One region of the Paenibacillus sp. FSL F4-0097 genome, then DNA from elsewhere that is predicted to be linked to it. Evidence: riboswitches for the same ligand, from Rfam matches in the RefSeq annotation. Region 1 holds a riboswitch; each other region holds the start of a gene.
What was found. A riboswitch is a leader RNA that binds a small molecule or an ion and turns the genes downstream of it on or off. The one in region 1 is predicted to bind thiamine pyrophosphate.
Positions count from the first base shown of each region.

Region 2: it holds a riboswitch for thiamine pyrophosphate, as region 1 does, so the genes downstream of both, MHH86_RS13105 (ABC transporter ATP-binding protein) here and thiC (phosphomethylpyrimidine synthase ThiC) in region 1, are expected to answer to the same signal.
Region 3: it holds a riboswitch for thiamine pyrophosphate, as region 1 does, so the genes downstream of both, MHH86_RS09675 (thiamine phosphate synthase) here and thiC (phosphomethylpyrimidine synthase ThiC) in region 1, are expected to answer to the same signal.

Region 1 covers NZ_CP151965.1:6,192,741-6,197,155, forward strand. The annotation lists gene MHH86_RS27770 (phosphotransferase) at 1-200, opposite strand, end outside; gene thiC (phosphomethylpyrimidine synthase ThiC) at 286-2,028, opposite strand; TPP riboswitch at 2,132-2,240, opposite strand; gene MHH86_RS27780 (beta-galactosidase) at 2,312-4,363, opposite strand.
Region 2 covers NZ_CP151965.1:2,931,925-2,936,339, reverse strand. The annotation lists gene MHH86_RS13120 (amino acid ABC transporter ATP-binding protein) at 1-82, opposite strand, end outside; gene MHH86_RS13115 (amino acid ABC transporter permease) at 96-764, opposite strand; gene MHH86_RS13110 (amino acid ABC transporter substrate-binding protein) at 818-1,654, opposite strand; TPP riboswitch at 1,877-1,980, shown strand; gene MHH86_RS13105 (ABC transporter ATP-binding protein) at 2,092-2,874, shown strand; gene MHH86_RS13100 (ABC transporter permease) at 2,855-3,631, shown strand; gene MHH86_RS13095 (ABC transporter substrate-binding protein) at 3,628-4,415, shown strand, end outside.
Region 3 covers NZ_CP151965.1:2,180,203-2,184,617, forward strand. The annotation lists gene MHH86_RS09665 (GDSL-type esterase/lipase family protein) at 1-519, shown strand, start outside; gene MHH86_RS09670 (SDR family oxidoreductase) at 756-1,628, shown strand; TPP riboswitch at 1,716-1,817, shown strand; gene MHH86_RS09675 (thiamine phosphate synthase) at 1,933-2,538, shown strand; gene thiS (sulfur carrier protein ThiS) at 2,577-2,780, shown strand; gene MHH86_RS09685 (thiazole synthase) at 2,836-3,603, shown strand; gene thiH (2-iminoacetate synthase ThiH) at 3,638-4,415, shown strand, end outside.

The DNA.
Region 1 (4,415 bases):
TCTTCTGGGTTATACAATTTATATCTTTTTTTGTTGTATTGTTTAAGTAGAAATGGTCCTGAATCCGTTATGATTTTCCATTTAAGATTTAACCAGCCACGTTTTATTGGGGTAGCATGAAGGACTTTCAATCCAAAAAAATGATAGAAACTATTACTTAAATCCTCTAAAATGGCTTCCTCTGAGCGAATCGCTTCCATTTCATCAACTCCTATCTATTCAAAGTATAAAAGAAGAAGCCGCCAATGACGACTTCTTTTAGATATTTCTTTTTAGCAGAAAAAGTTATCTATAAATGAGGCTCCCGCCTTGGAGAAACTCTTGCGCCTTCTCTTGCATTCCTGATTCAATTCTCGTCGTATTACGGATATTATGAGAGATCTTCATACTGCAAAATTTCGGCCCGCACATGGAACAAAAATGAGCTGTTTTAGCGCCTTCCGCAGGCAATGTCTCATCATGATATTCTAGCGCTCGCTCAGGATCTAACGATAAATGAAATTGATCACGCCAACGAAATTCAAAACGGGCTTTCGAAAGAGCATTATCCCGGTCTTGTGCTCCTTTATGCCCTTTCGCCAAATCTGCGGCATGAGCCGCTATTTTATAAGTAATGACCCCTACACGTACATCTTCCTTATTAGGCAGGCCAAGATGCTCCTTCGGAGTTACGTAACACAACATTGCTGTACCGAACCAACCAATCATCGCTGCACCTATAGCAGAGGTAATATGATCATAACCAGGCGCAATATCTGTAGTCAGTGGACCTAATGTATAAAAAGGGGCTTCGTTACAGGTTTCAAGTTGCTTATCCATATTCTCTTTAATCAAGTGCATCGGCACATGTCCTGGACCCTCTACCATCACCTGTACATCATGACTCCAAGCTATAGCTGTTAATTCACCTAACGTCTCTAACTCGGCAAATTGTGCTTCATCATTCGCATCAGCAATCGAACCCGGACGTAATCCATCGCCTAGGGAAAAAGAAACATCGTACAGCTTCATGATTTCACATATCTCTTCAAAATGTGTATATAAAAAGTTCTCTTGATGATGCGCAAGACACCATGCCGCCATAATGGAACCACCTCTTGAAACAATGCCAGTCATACGTTGTGCCGTCAACGGGATATAACGAAGCAGAACCCCCGCATGAATGGTAAAATAATCAACCCCTTGCTCCGCTTGCTCAATGAGCGTATCACGGTACACTTCCCACGTTAAATCTTCCGCTTTCCCATTCACTTTTTCCAACGCTTGATAGATAGGCACCGTGCCAATAGGAACAGGAGAATTACGGATGATCCACTCGCGTGTCGTATGGATGTTTTTACCTGTGGAGAGATCCATTATATTATCTGCACCCCAGCGGGTGGCCCATCTCATCTTCTCTACCTCTTCCTCTATGGAGGAGGATACTGCGGAATTTCCTATATTGGCATTGATCTTCACTAAAAAATTGCGTCCAATAATCATCGGTTCACTCTCTGGATGATTGATATTCGATGGGATGATGGCGCGGCCGCGGGCTACTTCATCTCTTACAAATTCCGGTGCCACATTCTCACGAATCGCAACGTATTCCATTTCCGAAGTAATAATCCCTTTGCGTGCATAATGCATTTGAGAGACATTACGCCCCTTTTTCGCTCGCAAAGGTTTTCTATGGAGCGCTGGAAACACTTCCGCCACAGCTTTTCCCGTTGCATTCCCGTTATCTTCAGGCTTCACGGTTCTTCCTTCGTACGCTTCCGCATCCCCTCGTTCCTCAATCCAGCTTAGACGATTGGGCTCTAACCCCTGACGAATATCAGTATGAATATTAGCATCCGTGTAAGCCCCGCTTGTGTCATAGACATGAATTGGGGCATTCTCCTCTTCGCCGTCTATGCCCGCAGTTGGACTAAGTGAGATCTCCCGCATAGGCACCTGTATATCAGGCCGTGAACCCTTTACATACACTTTTTGACTTGCTGGAAAAGCTGATAGATTGATTGGATCGTTGTTCAATTCGCTTGTCATCTCAATTCCTCCTATAAGGTGATTTGATCAAGCGGAGACGGTCTACTCCCCACACATAGAAAAGGCCACATCTGTATAAGATGCGGCCTTAGAGTAGACAAATAGAAATAGAGCTCCATTTCCTCCGCTGGCATTATCCAGATCAGGTTTGACGGTCGATAGTTATAACTATCCTCTCAGCCTGGTCCCACCAAGCTCCCGTGACTATATAATTGCTACTTCAAAGTATAACCGAAAAGAGAGAATTATCCAAATCTACTCAAATGTGAGATCAATGTATACGTTAGTTTAACACCAATACCCCAAATCCTTCCAGAAGCACCTCGCCCGACAATGTTGTGCCGCTCAGTAAATCTGTTTTGGTCTCACGAAGATGGATCGTGACAGGAGTCTCACTATAATTAAGCAAAAAAGCATAACTGGAAGAAGCTCCGGTACGGACTTGCAGCTCTACCTCTTCTGGGAGCTCCAGCCAATCTGCTGGCGATTGTAGATCAATTAAATTTATGATCTCAGCCGCTGCCTGTTCATTAAATACGGCTCCGTAATACCAAACCTCACCCTTGCCGCGACGATTTTTAGTTACCGCCGGTTTTCCCGCATAATAATCAGAGGCGTAAACCGCCATCACTTCAACCGAAGCTTCCTCTATTTTGAGAATATCATTAAAGTCATCTGCTCCTGTAACGACTTCGGTCACGCCCGACCAGCTAATTGTTGTTGGCTGACGACTGCCCTTAACCATTGTGAATTCTTCAACTGTGATCCCGCATTGATCCTTAGCAGTACCTGGGAAAGGACGCATATAACATTGACCGCGCTCATCCTTATAGCCAGTTCTACAGCCGAAGATCAGTTTGCCGCCTTGTTGAACATATTCATCCAGCAGAGACGCTGTCTCATCTGTCATAATCGCTGGGTGAGGATAGATAAGCACGTCGTACCTTGCAAGCTCCTCCAGCGTTGTTTTTTTGCGCAAATAGAGCACGTCATTCGGGATATGCTTCCGCTGAAGAGCCTTGTACCACTCCTTATTGCTCTTCCACATAAACGGGCCATGCCAAACATCGTATTCTCCATCCCACTCATTGTCATAATCACGAACAATAGCAACGTTAGCCTGATTATGAGTACCGATAAACGCTTGACCTGCTGCTGCCAGCTCCTGACCGATCTGCCCCGCTTCCCGCACTCTCCGGTTAGGCTGATTATGATAGTCATTGATTCCATGCCAATAAATTTCATTGCCCATCGTAGCTGTCCGCCAGCGGAAATATAACACCATATCTGCCCCATGAGCGATCGACTGATAAGTCCATAACCGCATCTGCCCGGGCTTTGGAGAAGGCATATCCATCCGGTTCACCCAGCCACCCGGGCCCGACTGCTGCTCCATAATGCAGAAATTCGGGGATATCGAACGAACAACAGATAACGACAGTCCCCAGCCTCTATCATTCAGCGGATTCCGCTCATTCGGGTCATAAAAAATAGTAGAGAACTGAGGATAGGAATCATAGCTGAAGAAATCCAGCAGTTCATCCGTCATTTCATGGCTATCGAGATGACCGAACAGACCGTTCGTGGTTACCCATTGCTTAGGGGCAAGTTTACGAATGATATCCGCTTGGTTTTTGGCAAAAGAAATTGTATTGTCCGAAATAAACCGTTTTTCATCCAATGCCTGATGAGGATTGGGTTGCTTCGGTACTGGAGTCGGACGTGGAAGATAGACCTGAGACCAGTCACTATAGCTTTGATTCCAAAAAACAGCTCCCCATGCCTCGTTCAAATGCTCAAGCGTAACATATTTCTGCTGTAGCCATTCCCGGAAGGCCTTATGGTCACTCTCCGAATAAAATTCACTGATCTCACAGTTGAGCTCATTATCAATTTGCCAGCCAACTACACCCGGATGATTGCCGTAATGTTCAGCCATTTGTTCTGCAATACGTGCACACAGTTCCCGGTATTTAGGACTGCTGTAATTATAATGGCGGCGCATGCCATGCTGAAGTGTAACACCTTCGTAGGTTACATTTAATACTTCTGGATATTTATCAGTCAACCAAGCTGGAGGCGTTGCCGTCGGAGTACCAAGTACAACCTGAAGACCATATTTATGTGCTAGATCAATCGCCCGATCAAAGAGCCCGAACTGAAACTCCCCTTCTGTGGGTTCAAAAATAGACCAAGCAAACTCCCCCATCCGAATGATCGTAAAGCCGAGTTCACGCATCCGGCGATAATCGTCCTCCCACATGTTTTCTGGCCAGTGCTCCGGATAATAACAAACGCCAAGCTCGAATTTTTCAGTTGCGACAGGTTTCTTCATCATTACCTCCAAAGTATTAAAAATATGCTTTCAATATTTTATAATTCTATTG
Region 2 (4,415 bases), 3.3 Mb from region 1:
TTCCATGCTCCATTTTCAGATCAATACCCTTTAACACTTGGAGTGCGCCGAAGGATTTATGCAAATTAATGATTTCAATCACAAGTATCTCTCCTTTAGGTCGCAGAGTAACGATCGAGTCGTTTCTCCAAGTAATTTTGCAGCGCCGACAGCACAGAACAGAACACTAAATAAAACAATCCTGCTTCGGAGTATACCAGCAGAGGCTCATAAGTGGTAGAGGCTACCTGCTGTGCGGTTCTAAACATCTCCGTATAGGTGATGATCGCTGCAAGCGAAGTATCTTTAACCAAGCTAATAAAGGAATTGGATAACGGCGGTACAGAAACGCGCGCAGCTTGTGGCAGAATTACGCGGCGCAGAGCCTGCCCACGAGTCATCCCGACTGAGAAGGCAGCTTCCCATTGGCCTTTATGTATCGACAGGATAGCAGCGCGTACGATTTCCGATGAATAAGCCCCTACGCTAAGAGTAAATCCAATGGTGGCGGCAATGAAGGGGTCGAGTACAATACCAACAGCCGGCAAACCATAAAATATAATAAATAGCTGCACTAACAATGGGGTTCCTCGAATAACCCACACATAAAAACGGGCGATTAGCTTCGGAATTACCCACGGTGAAAGACGTGCCAGCGCGGTTAGGATCGCCAAAATCAATCCAAGCACAAAGGAAAGTAGCGCCAACGGAATGGTAAAAGCCACCCCGGCTTTTAGCAGGGGTAGCAGTGTGTCTAAGAAAATTTGTATTTTGCGGTCATCCATTATTCAGACATCCTTTTTAGCTTCCAGGCTTAATTAGCCTTGCTAGCCTTGTATTATTTTGAAACGTCAGCTCCAAAGTATTTCTCGGAAATTTTCAAGTACGTTCCATCACTCTTCATCTCTGTAATCGCATCACTGACCGCTTTCACCAGCTCATCATTGCCTTTCAGGAATACTGCGGCACTTTGTGATCCTTCAGGAATCTCATCAACCACTTTAATTTTTGCATCTGGTTTTTGTTTTTTTAGATCCAGATAAGACAAGCCATCATTCACAGTTGCATCAATACGTCCCGAAGTCAGCAGATCCATCGCTTGATTGAAACCGTCCGTAGCTACGATTTCAGCACCGTTCTCACGAGCGATGTCGGATAAGTTACTTGTCAGGGATTGTCCGGCTTTTTTACCCTTAAGATCGGCAAAGGTCTTAATATCCTCATTGTCTTCGCTCACGATCAATACTGCTTTGGATACGATATAGGGTTCAGAGAAATCATATTTCACTTTGCGATCTTCGTTAATGGAAACTTCATTAAAGATTACATCAAACCGTTTCGCATCCATTCCAGCGAAAATACCATCCCACTGAGTTTCAAAAAATTCAGCTTTAACACCTAAACGTTTTGCTACTTCTTCAGCAATTTCCACGTCAAAACCAGTCAATTTCCCCGCAGTGTCATGATAAGTAAAAGGCGCATAAGTCCCTTCTGTACCTATCCGCAATTTGCCGCTGGCTTTCACAGCCTCCAAACTGTTTTGCGCTGAAGATGCTGCTCCACCATTCGTTCCAGCTGTAGGTTCAGCAGCCGTATTGGTATTCGAATTATTGCCGCAAGCCGCTATAAGGACCACGGTTAACGCCAATATAATAGTTAAACTCCATTTTTTCATTATTAAATCCCCTCTCTCTACCCGGATTTTTTCCGGTAAATTGAATAGTACACTGCCATCACATGATCGTCAATACTTTTTTCCGATTATATACATCGGAATTATAATATTAACTAGATTCCTACCTATATCTTACCCAATCTTGGATTAATCCTTCACTTCTTTCTCTCTTTACTTCTCAGAAAGATATGGTATATTTATTAACAAATTAATATGGACCTGTTATTTCACTAGGGGAGTCGGCCGACTGAGACGGAGCTTCAAGCTCCGGACCCTTGGAACCTGATCTGGATCATACCAGCGGAGGGAAGTGGAGCAGAATTTTCATCAAGCATGTTAAGTGTTATTATGCAGAATGAACTTTTTGACCCATTCATTTCCTCTGGAAATGGATGGGTTTTTATTTGTTTAGGCGCTCCACAAAAATTTTAGGAGGTTTGATCATCACGACCATTTTATCTATTCAAGGCCTAACCTACTCTTTTCCGGAATCTGAGCAACCCCCTGTATTCGCAGATCTATCCATGGATATCAGGCAAGGGGAATTCGTCTCCGTAGTAGGTGCTAGCGGATGCGGGAAAAGTACATTTTTCAAAACGATTGCCGGTTTACTCGAACCTACTCACGGAAAAATAAAACTCTCTACGCACCCGTCAACCGCTAGTCGTTTAGGCCAGATCGCTTATATGCCTCAGCAGGATTTATTGCTGCCTTGGAGGACAGTGCTCGACAACTGCCTTTTGCCTTGGGAGATCAAGCCCAGATTCAATAAACAAGAAACGATCACTCAGATTCGGGAAATGTTGACCCGCTTCGGCTTAGCAGATGTAGAGAAGGCTTATCCCCATGAACTTTCGGGTGGAATGAAACAGCGAGTCGCATTTCTGCGCACCTTAGTGGCTGGAGGCGGAAGTGGTCTTATGCTGCTGGATGAGCCCTTTGGCGCTCTCGATGCCATGACCAAACGCGAGATACACCGTTGGCTGTTGGAGTTATGGGGTGAATTGAATCAGACGATTATGCTCATCACTCATGATCTGGAGGAAGCACTATTGCTCAGTGACCGGATTTATTTATTATCTGGCGGTGCGCACAGCGAATTACAGGAGATCGTTGTGGATTTACCAAGGCCAAGACATTATAAGATGAACTACGAACCCCGGTTTATAGCACTGCGTGCAGAGCTGGAGCGGAGATTACATGCGACCTATACCTTTTAAAAAACATCTAGACAACTATGGTCCCTTCCTTCTTCTGGTACTGCTCATTCTTGTAATCTGGGAGTCAGCTGTTCGCCTTCACATGATTCCAGCCTTTATTCTCCCTGCACCTTCCTCTATTGGAATCGCATTGATCGAGCACAGGCAATTATTATTTGGACAGCATTTATTGGCGACGTTACAGGAGATACTGGTGGGTTTTGTCCTTTCTGTTATTTGTGGTGTATTGCTGGGCACTGGAATGTTCCTGTATCGCCCCATAGAAAAGGCCATCTATCCCTTTCTTATCATTAGCCAGACGATCCCATTAATTGCGCTATCCCCCATTTTTATTATGTGGTTCGGATATTCGCTGTGGAGCAAAGTGGCTGTGGTGTTTTTGACGGCTTTTTTTCCAGTCGTAGTGAGTACATATGATGGACTTCGTACAAGTGGCCAGACTTACAAGGACTTATTATTAACATTTGGTGCAAACCGCTGGCAGCTGCTTGTCAAAACCCAAATTCCACTGGCGTTGCCTGCTTTTTTCTCTGGCTTAAAGCTGTCCATTGTATACTGCGTCATCGGAGCTACTATCGGGGAATGGCTCGGCGGCAGTAAAGGACTCGGTTACTTCAGCCGCAGAATGGCCGGAAATATGCAGAGCGATGAAATGTTCGCGGCTGTATTTCTGCTGTCCGCGCTTGGTGTGGTGCTTTTTCTGGCGATAGCTTTACTCGAACAATTATTTTTAAAGAAAAGAGGATCAAACCAATGAATCATTTAAAATCCCCACAACGAGGACTTATTTCTGTATTTCTAGTATGCACACTTTTGCTCTTAAGCAGCTGCGGGAAGGCAGACAAGATAAATAACAACTCCCAAACCGATCCCTCCAATACCGAAAATAAGCAGTCACACAAGCTGACGATTATGCTTGATTGGTATCCCAATGCCGTTCATTCCTTTCTATACGCTGCGCAACAGCAAGGTTTTTTCCAAGAGGAAGGTTTGGATGTCGAGATCAAAATGCCTGCAGACAGCAATGATTCCCTAAAGCTTGTTGCAGCGAATCAAATTGATCTAGCGCTCAGTTATCAGCCTCAGGTACTTATGGCACGCGGCGAGAAAATCCCTGTACGTTCGATTGCAGCAATCGTGCGGCATCCACTGAATCATCTGATGGTTCCTCAGGCTGGCAGTATTCATAGTCCAAAAGAGCTCGCGGGAAAACAAATCGGCTATTCCTCCATTCCGCTCTATGAAGCGATGATTCGGACAATGATCCAGAGTGATGGAGGCGATCCTTCATCCGCCAAGCTGATTGACGTAGGTTTTGACCTCATCCCTGCGATCTCTACTGGACAAGTAGACGCAATAATGGGCGGGTTCATCAACCATGAACAACTAATCCTTGAAAAAGAGGGACATCCGGTCACTTCGCTTAATCCAACGGATTACGGAGTGCCTGACTATTATGAGCTTGTGCTGGTGGCCAGCGAACAAGGATTGCAAAATTCTGAAGCCTACTTTAAAAAATTTCTAAATGCCATTACAAAAGG
Region 3 (4,415 bases), 2.9 Mb from region 1:
AATTTTAAGCCAGATACGGAGATGACAGTTGCTGAATTCACACGCAGTATTTCTAAGTTAATGAAAGTGGAAAGATCAGATCTTGCCTATTATCCGAAAGGTAAGCTGTCACGTGAAACGATGGGTGCTATTCTCTATGATGTTTACCAAGTAAAGTTTGCTAATAAACCTAAGTACATGACTGATTATAACGGCACAGCAGTAGTGCCAGGAGATCCTGGTTATGATTTCAATCTGGATCCAGGAGCTAGAGGAGCGATGTACTATCCACTTGTATCCTGGCAGCAGCTGGTTGATACGGCGGACATTTCTCCTTTTTTAATTTCAAAAGTGAAAAGTGCTTATGAATTAGGGCTTATTAGATCTGAAGTGGGGATTGCTAGAGGCCAAATGGTCAATGGGACAGAACTAGAACCTAAAGCCATAGTGACCCGGGAGAAAGCAGCTAAAGCTCTTTATTTTATGTGGGTACTGGAACATGGAGTGAATGCAGAAAATCATGTTTCTTCTTTGAAATAGTTAGGGTGAACAATTCAAGGCACAGCAGCGATGCTGTGCCTTTTTGTATGCAGTGAAGTCCTCTCCACTTACAGCAGTTTACATCCACGGTTGTTTATTTCTACTTGCATTGTGGTAAGTAAGATTCGTAAAGCGATTTAAGAAAATGACAAACCCAGCGTATAAACGTGCATTGTTGTGCCATCCTAAGATGATCAGTTAACTATCAATTTACTTAACGAGAGGAGATAGGGAAGATGTCAGGCAATAATAAACAAGCTACAAAAACCTTACCCCCACAGGAGCAGCATCATCAGCCAGGGATTGAGAGTGAAATGACGCCGCTGCCCAAATACGAGCCGGCAAATTATAAAGCAGCAGGTAAACTGCAAGACAAGGCGGCGTTGATTACCGGTGGAGACAGCGGAATTGGGCGTGCAGTTGCTGTGCTTTTTGCTAAAGAAGGTGCTGATGTGGTCATTTCATATCTTAATGAACACTCAGATGCAGAGGAAACTAAACGTCAGGTCGAGCAGGAAGGCCGCAAATGTATCCTAATTCCAGGTGATATCGGTGACGAGAAATTCTGTAAGGATCTTATTAAACAGACGGTAGAGGGCTTAGGAAAGCTTGATATTCTCATCAATAACGCGGCGGAGCAACATCCGCAAGCTAAGATCGAGGATATTACTTCCGAGCAGCTAGAGCGTACTTTCCGTACGAATATATTTGCGATGTTCTATTTAACAAAAGCAGCTATGCCTCATTTAAAAGCAGGATCTACAATTATAAATACAACTTCAATTACCGCTTATCGCGGAAGCCCGCAGCTGCTGGACTATTCATCAACTAAAGGAGCTATCCTGAGTTTCACACGATCTTTGTCCACGAATCTGGCGGAGAAGGGCATACGGGTAAACGGTGTAGCACCAGGTCCAATCTGGACACCGCTAATTCCCTCTACCTTTGATGCGAAGCAGGTTAGCGAGTTTGGAGGCACGCAGCCTATGAAACGGCCTGGACAACCAGAGGAGCTGGCGCCAGCCTATGTATATCTTGCCTCTGACGATTCCAGTTATGTGACTGGACAGGTTATTCATGTAAATGGTGGCGAGGTAGTAAACGGTTAGATTAGTACAGCTAATGTGAATAAATGGGTGTATTTCAATAAAAAAATATGTTACTATAAACCACGTTAGCATTTTAAAATTGTATATTTATGTCACTAGGGGTGCCGATTGGCTGAGACGGAATGGATTTCCGGACCCTTTGAACCTGATCTGGTTAAGACCAGCGTAGGGAAGTGGAGAACGAATTTCTGTTGTCGGGCTATTTGTAGTACCGTCTATATACAGATTCTGACTGCCTTCCTTACGGGGGCAGTTTTTTTGTTTTTTACTGGCCTACAGGGAAGTGAGAGAGAGGAGATCGCGAGTGGTACAAGCTGAGATCCATCTAATATCAGACGGCAAGCAGCTGTTGAGACAATTTGTTGAACTGGCTGTCACGGTGCAGACATGGGTCGATTATATTCACTTAAGAGAGAAGCAATGTCCAGCACGCGAACTGCTCTCTGCGGCACAGGAGCTGTTGGCTGCCGGTATACCCGCTACCAAACTGATAATCAATGACCGGATCGATGTAGCATTGGCAGCTGGTGCCGCGGGTGTTCAGTTGGCTGGGCACAGTCTGAGCCCGCTTACAGCCCGGCGAATTGCACCTCAGCTTTGGCTGGGGAGATCGGTTCATTCTCCGGAAGAAGCGGCGAATGCTTCAGAGCAGGGAGCTGATTATTGCTTGTTTGGCCATGTATTTCCCTCGGCGAGCAAGCTAGGGCTGCCCGCACGTGGGTTAGAGCTGCTTGCAGAAACGGTGAAGACTAGCTCTATTCCTGTAATTGCGATTGGCGGAATTGGTCCCGCTAATGCGGCGCAGATCATTAGGCAAGGCGCGGCAGGAATTGCTGTGATGTCCGGAATTTGCGGAGCGGATGATCCTTATGAGGCCGCCAAAGCTATTCATAAGGCGGTTCATTCATAGCCGGGAGGTAAAAGCATAGGCGAAGGGGGTGATTCAGAATGAGACTGTTGATTAACGGGAAATCCGCAGAGTGTTCTGGTGGTATTCAAACTATAGCTGATTTGATCAGTCTTCCTGAGTGGTCGGGTCGTCTGATGATCATTGAGCTGAATGGAGAAATTGTCAGTAAGGAGAATTATGAAAGTACTGCTCTGAGCGAGGATGATCGTTTGGAACTGGTGCACTTTGTTGGTGGGGGTTGAGATGGAGCGGTATAGAATTTTGAGAAATTTATAAGAACCAAAGGGAGGTAATTTCATGCATGACCCGTTACATATTGGAGGCATCGAATTAACTAGTAGATTATTTATCGGAACCGGAAAATATAGCCGGAATGCTCTGATCCCCGAAGTGATCGCAAGCTCTGGTTCTCAGGTGATTACTGTAGCGCTTCGCCGAGTGGACCCGGAAGGTGGAGCAGAAAATATCATGAACCACATTCCCGGCCACATGACTCTTCTGCCTAATACCTCAGGAGCGCGTACAGCGGAGGAGGCAGTCCGTATTGCGAGATTAGCAAGAGCTGCGGGACTGGGGAACTGGGTGAAGATCGAAGTGATCAATGATCAGAAATACCTGCTTCCAGATAATCTGGAGACCATACGAGCTACAGAGATTCTAGCGGCGGAGGGTTTTGTAGTACTGCCATATATGAGTCCGGACCTTTCGGCTGCTTTACGTCTGAGAGATGCCGGTGCTGCTGCTGTGATGCCGCTTGGTGCGCCGATCGGGACGAATCGCGGCCTGCGCACCAAGGAGCTTGTGCGTATTCTTATTGAAGAAGTGAATTTGCCGATTATTGTAGATGCCGGAATTGGCAAGCCCTCGGAAGCGGCGGAAGCAATGGAGATGGGGGCCGCTGCTGTTCTGCTTAATACGGCTGTCGCAACGGCACGTAATCCGCTCGTCATGGCGGAAGCGTTCCGCGAGGCGATATCCGCTGGCCGCAAAGCTTATTTGGCAGGACTCGGTCCTGTAGAAGAAGTTGCTTTTGCTTCGTCACCGTTGACTGGATTTCTGAACTGAATTTGATAGGTTCACCAAAGGAGGGAGGATTAGCATGAGCTTTTTTGACACACTGGCCCGCTTGGAGCAGTATCCATATGAGCAGCTGTGGAAGGAGTTCCGGGAGGATGACGTTAAGCGGGCGCTTGGAAAAGACAAGCTGAACGAAAATGATTTGCTGGCATTGCTCTCTCCGGCAGCAACGCCGCTGCTAGAGGAGATGGCGCAAGCTGCTCAGCGACTGACCCGTGCACATTTTGGTTATTCGATGCAGCTGTTCACACCGATGTATCTTGCCGATTTTTGTGTGAATCATTGTACCTACTGCAGCTTCAGCTCCATTTATGATTTTCCGCGTAAAAAGCTGTCCTTGGAGGAGGTTCGCAGGGAGGCTGAGAAGATTGCAGCTACAGGTCTGCGGCATATCCTCATTTTGACTGGTGAATCGCGCCGGGAGAATCCTGTCTCATATATTAAGGATTGTGTAGTTGTACTTAGAGAATTTTTTTCCTCCGTCAGTATTGAGATAAATCCTCTATCGACTGCCGAATATAAAGAGCTTCTTCAAGCAGGCGTGGATGGATTAACACTATACCAAGAGGTTTACCACCAGGAGACTTACAAAAAGCTGCATGTTAAAGGGCCTAAAAGAAACTACCGGAATCGCCTGGATGCACCTGAACGCGGCTGTCAGGCAGGTTTTCGTTCTGTGAATATTGGTACGTTGCTCGGGATGTACGATTGGCGGCAAGAGGCATTCCAAAGTGCCATGCATGCCCGCTATCTACAGGATCGGTATCCAGATTGCGAGATCAGCCTGTCACCCCCACGGT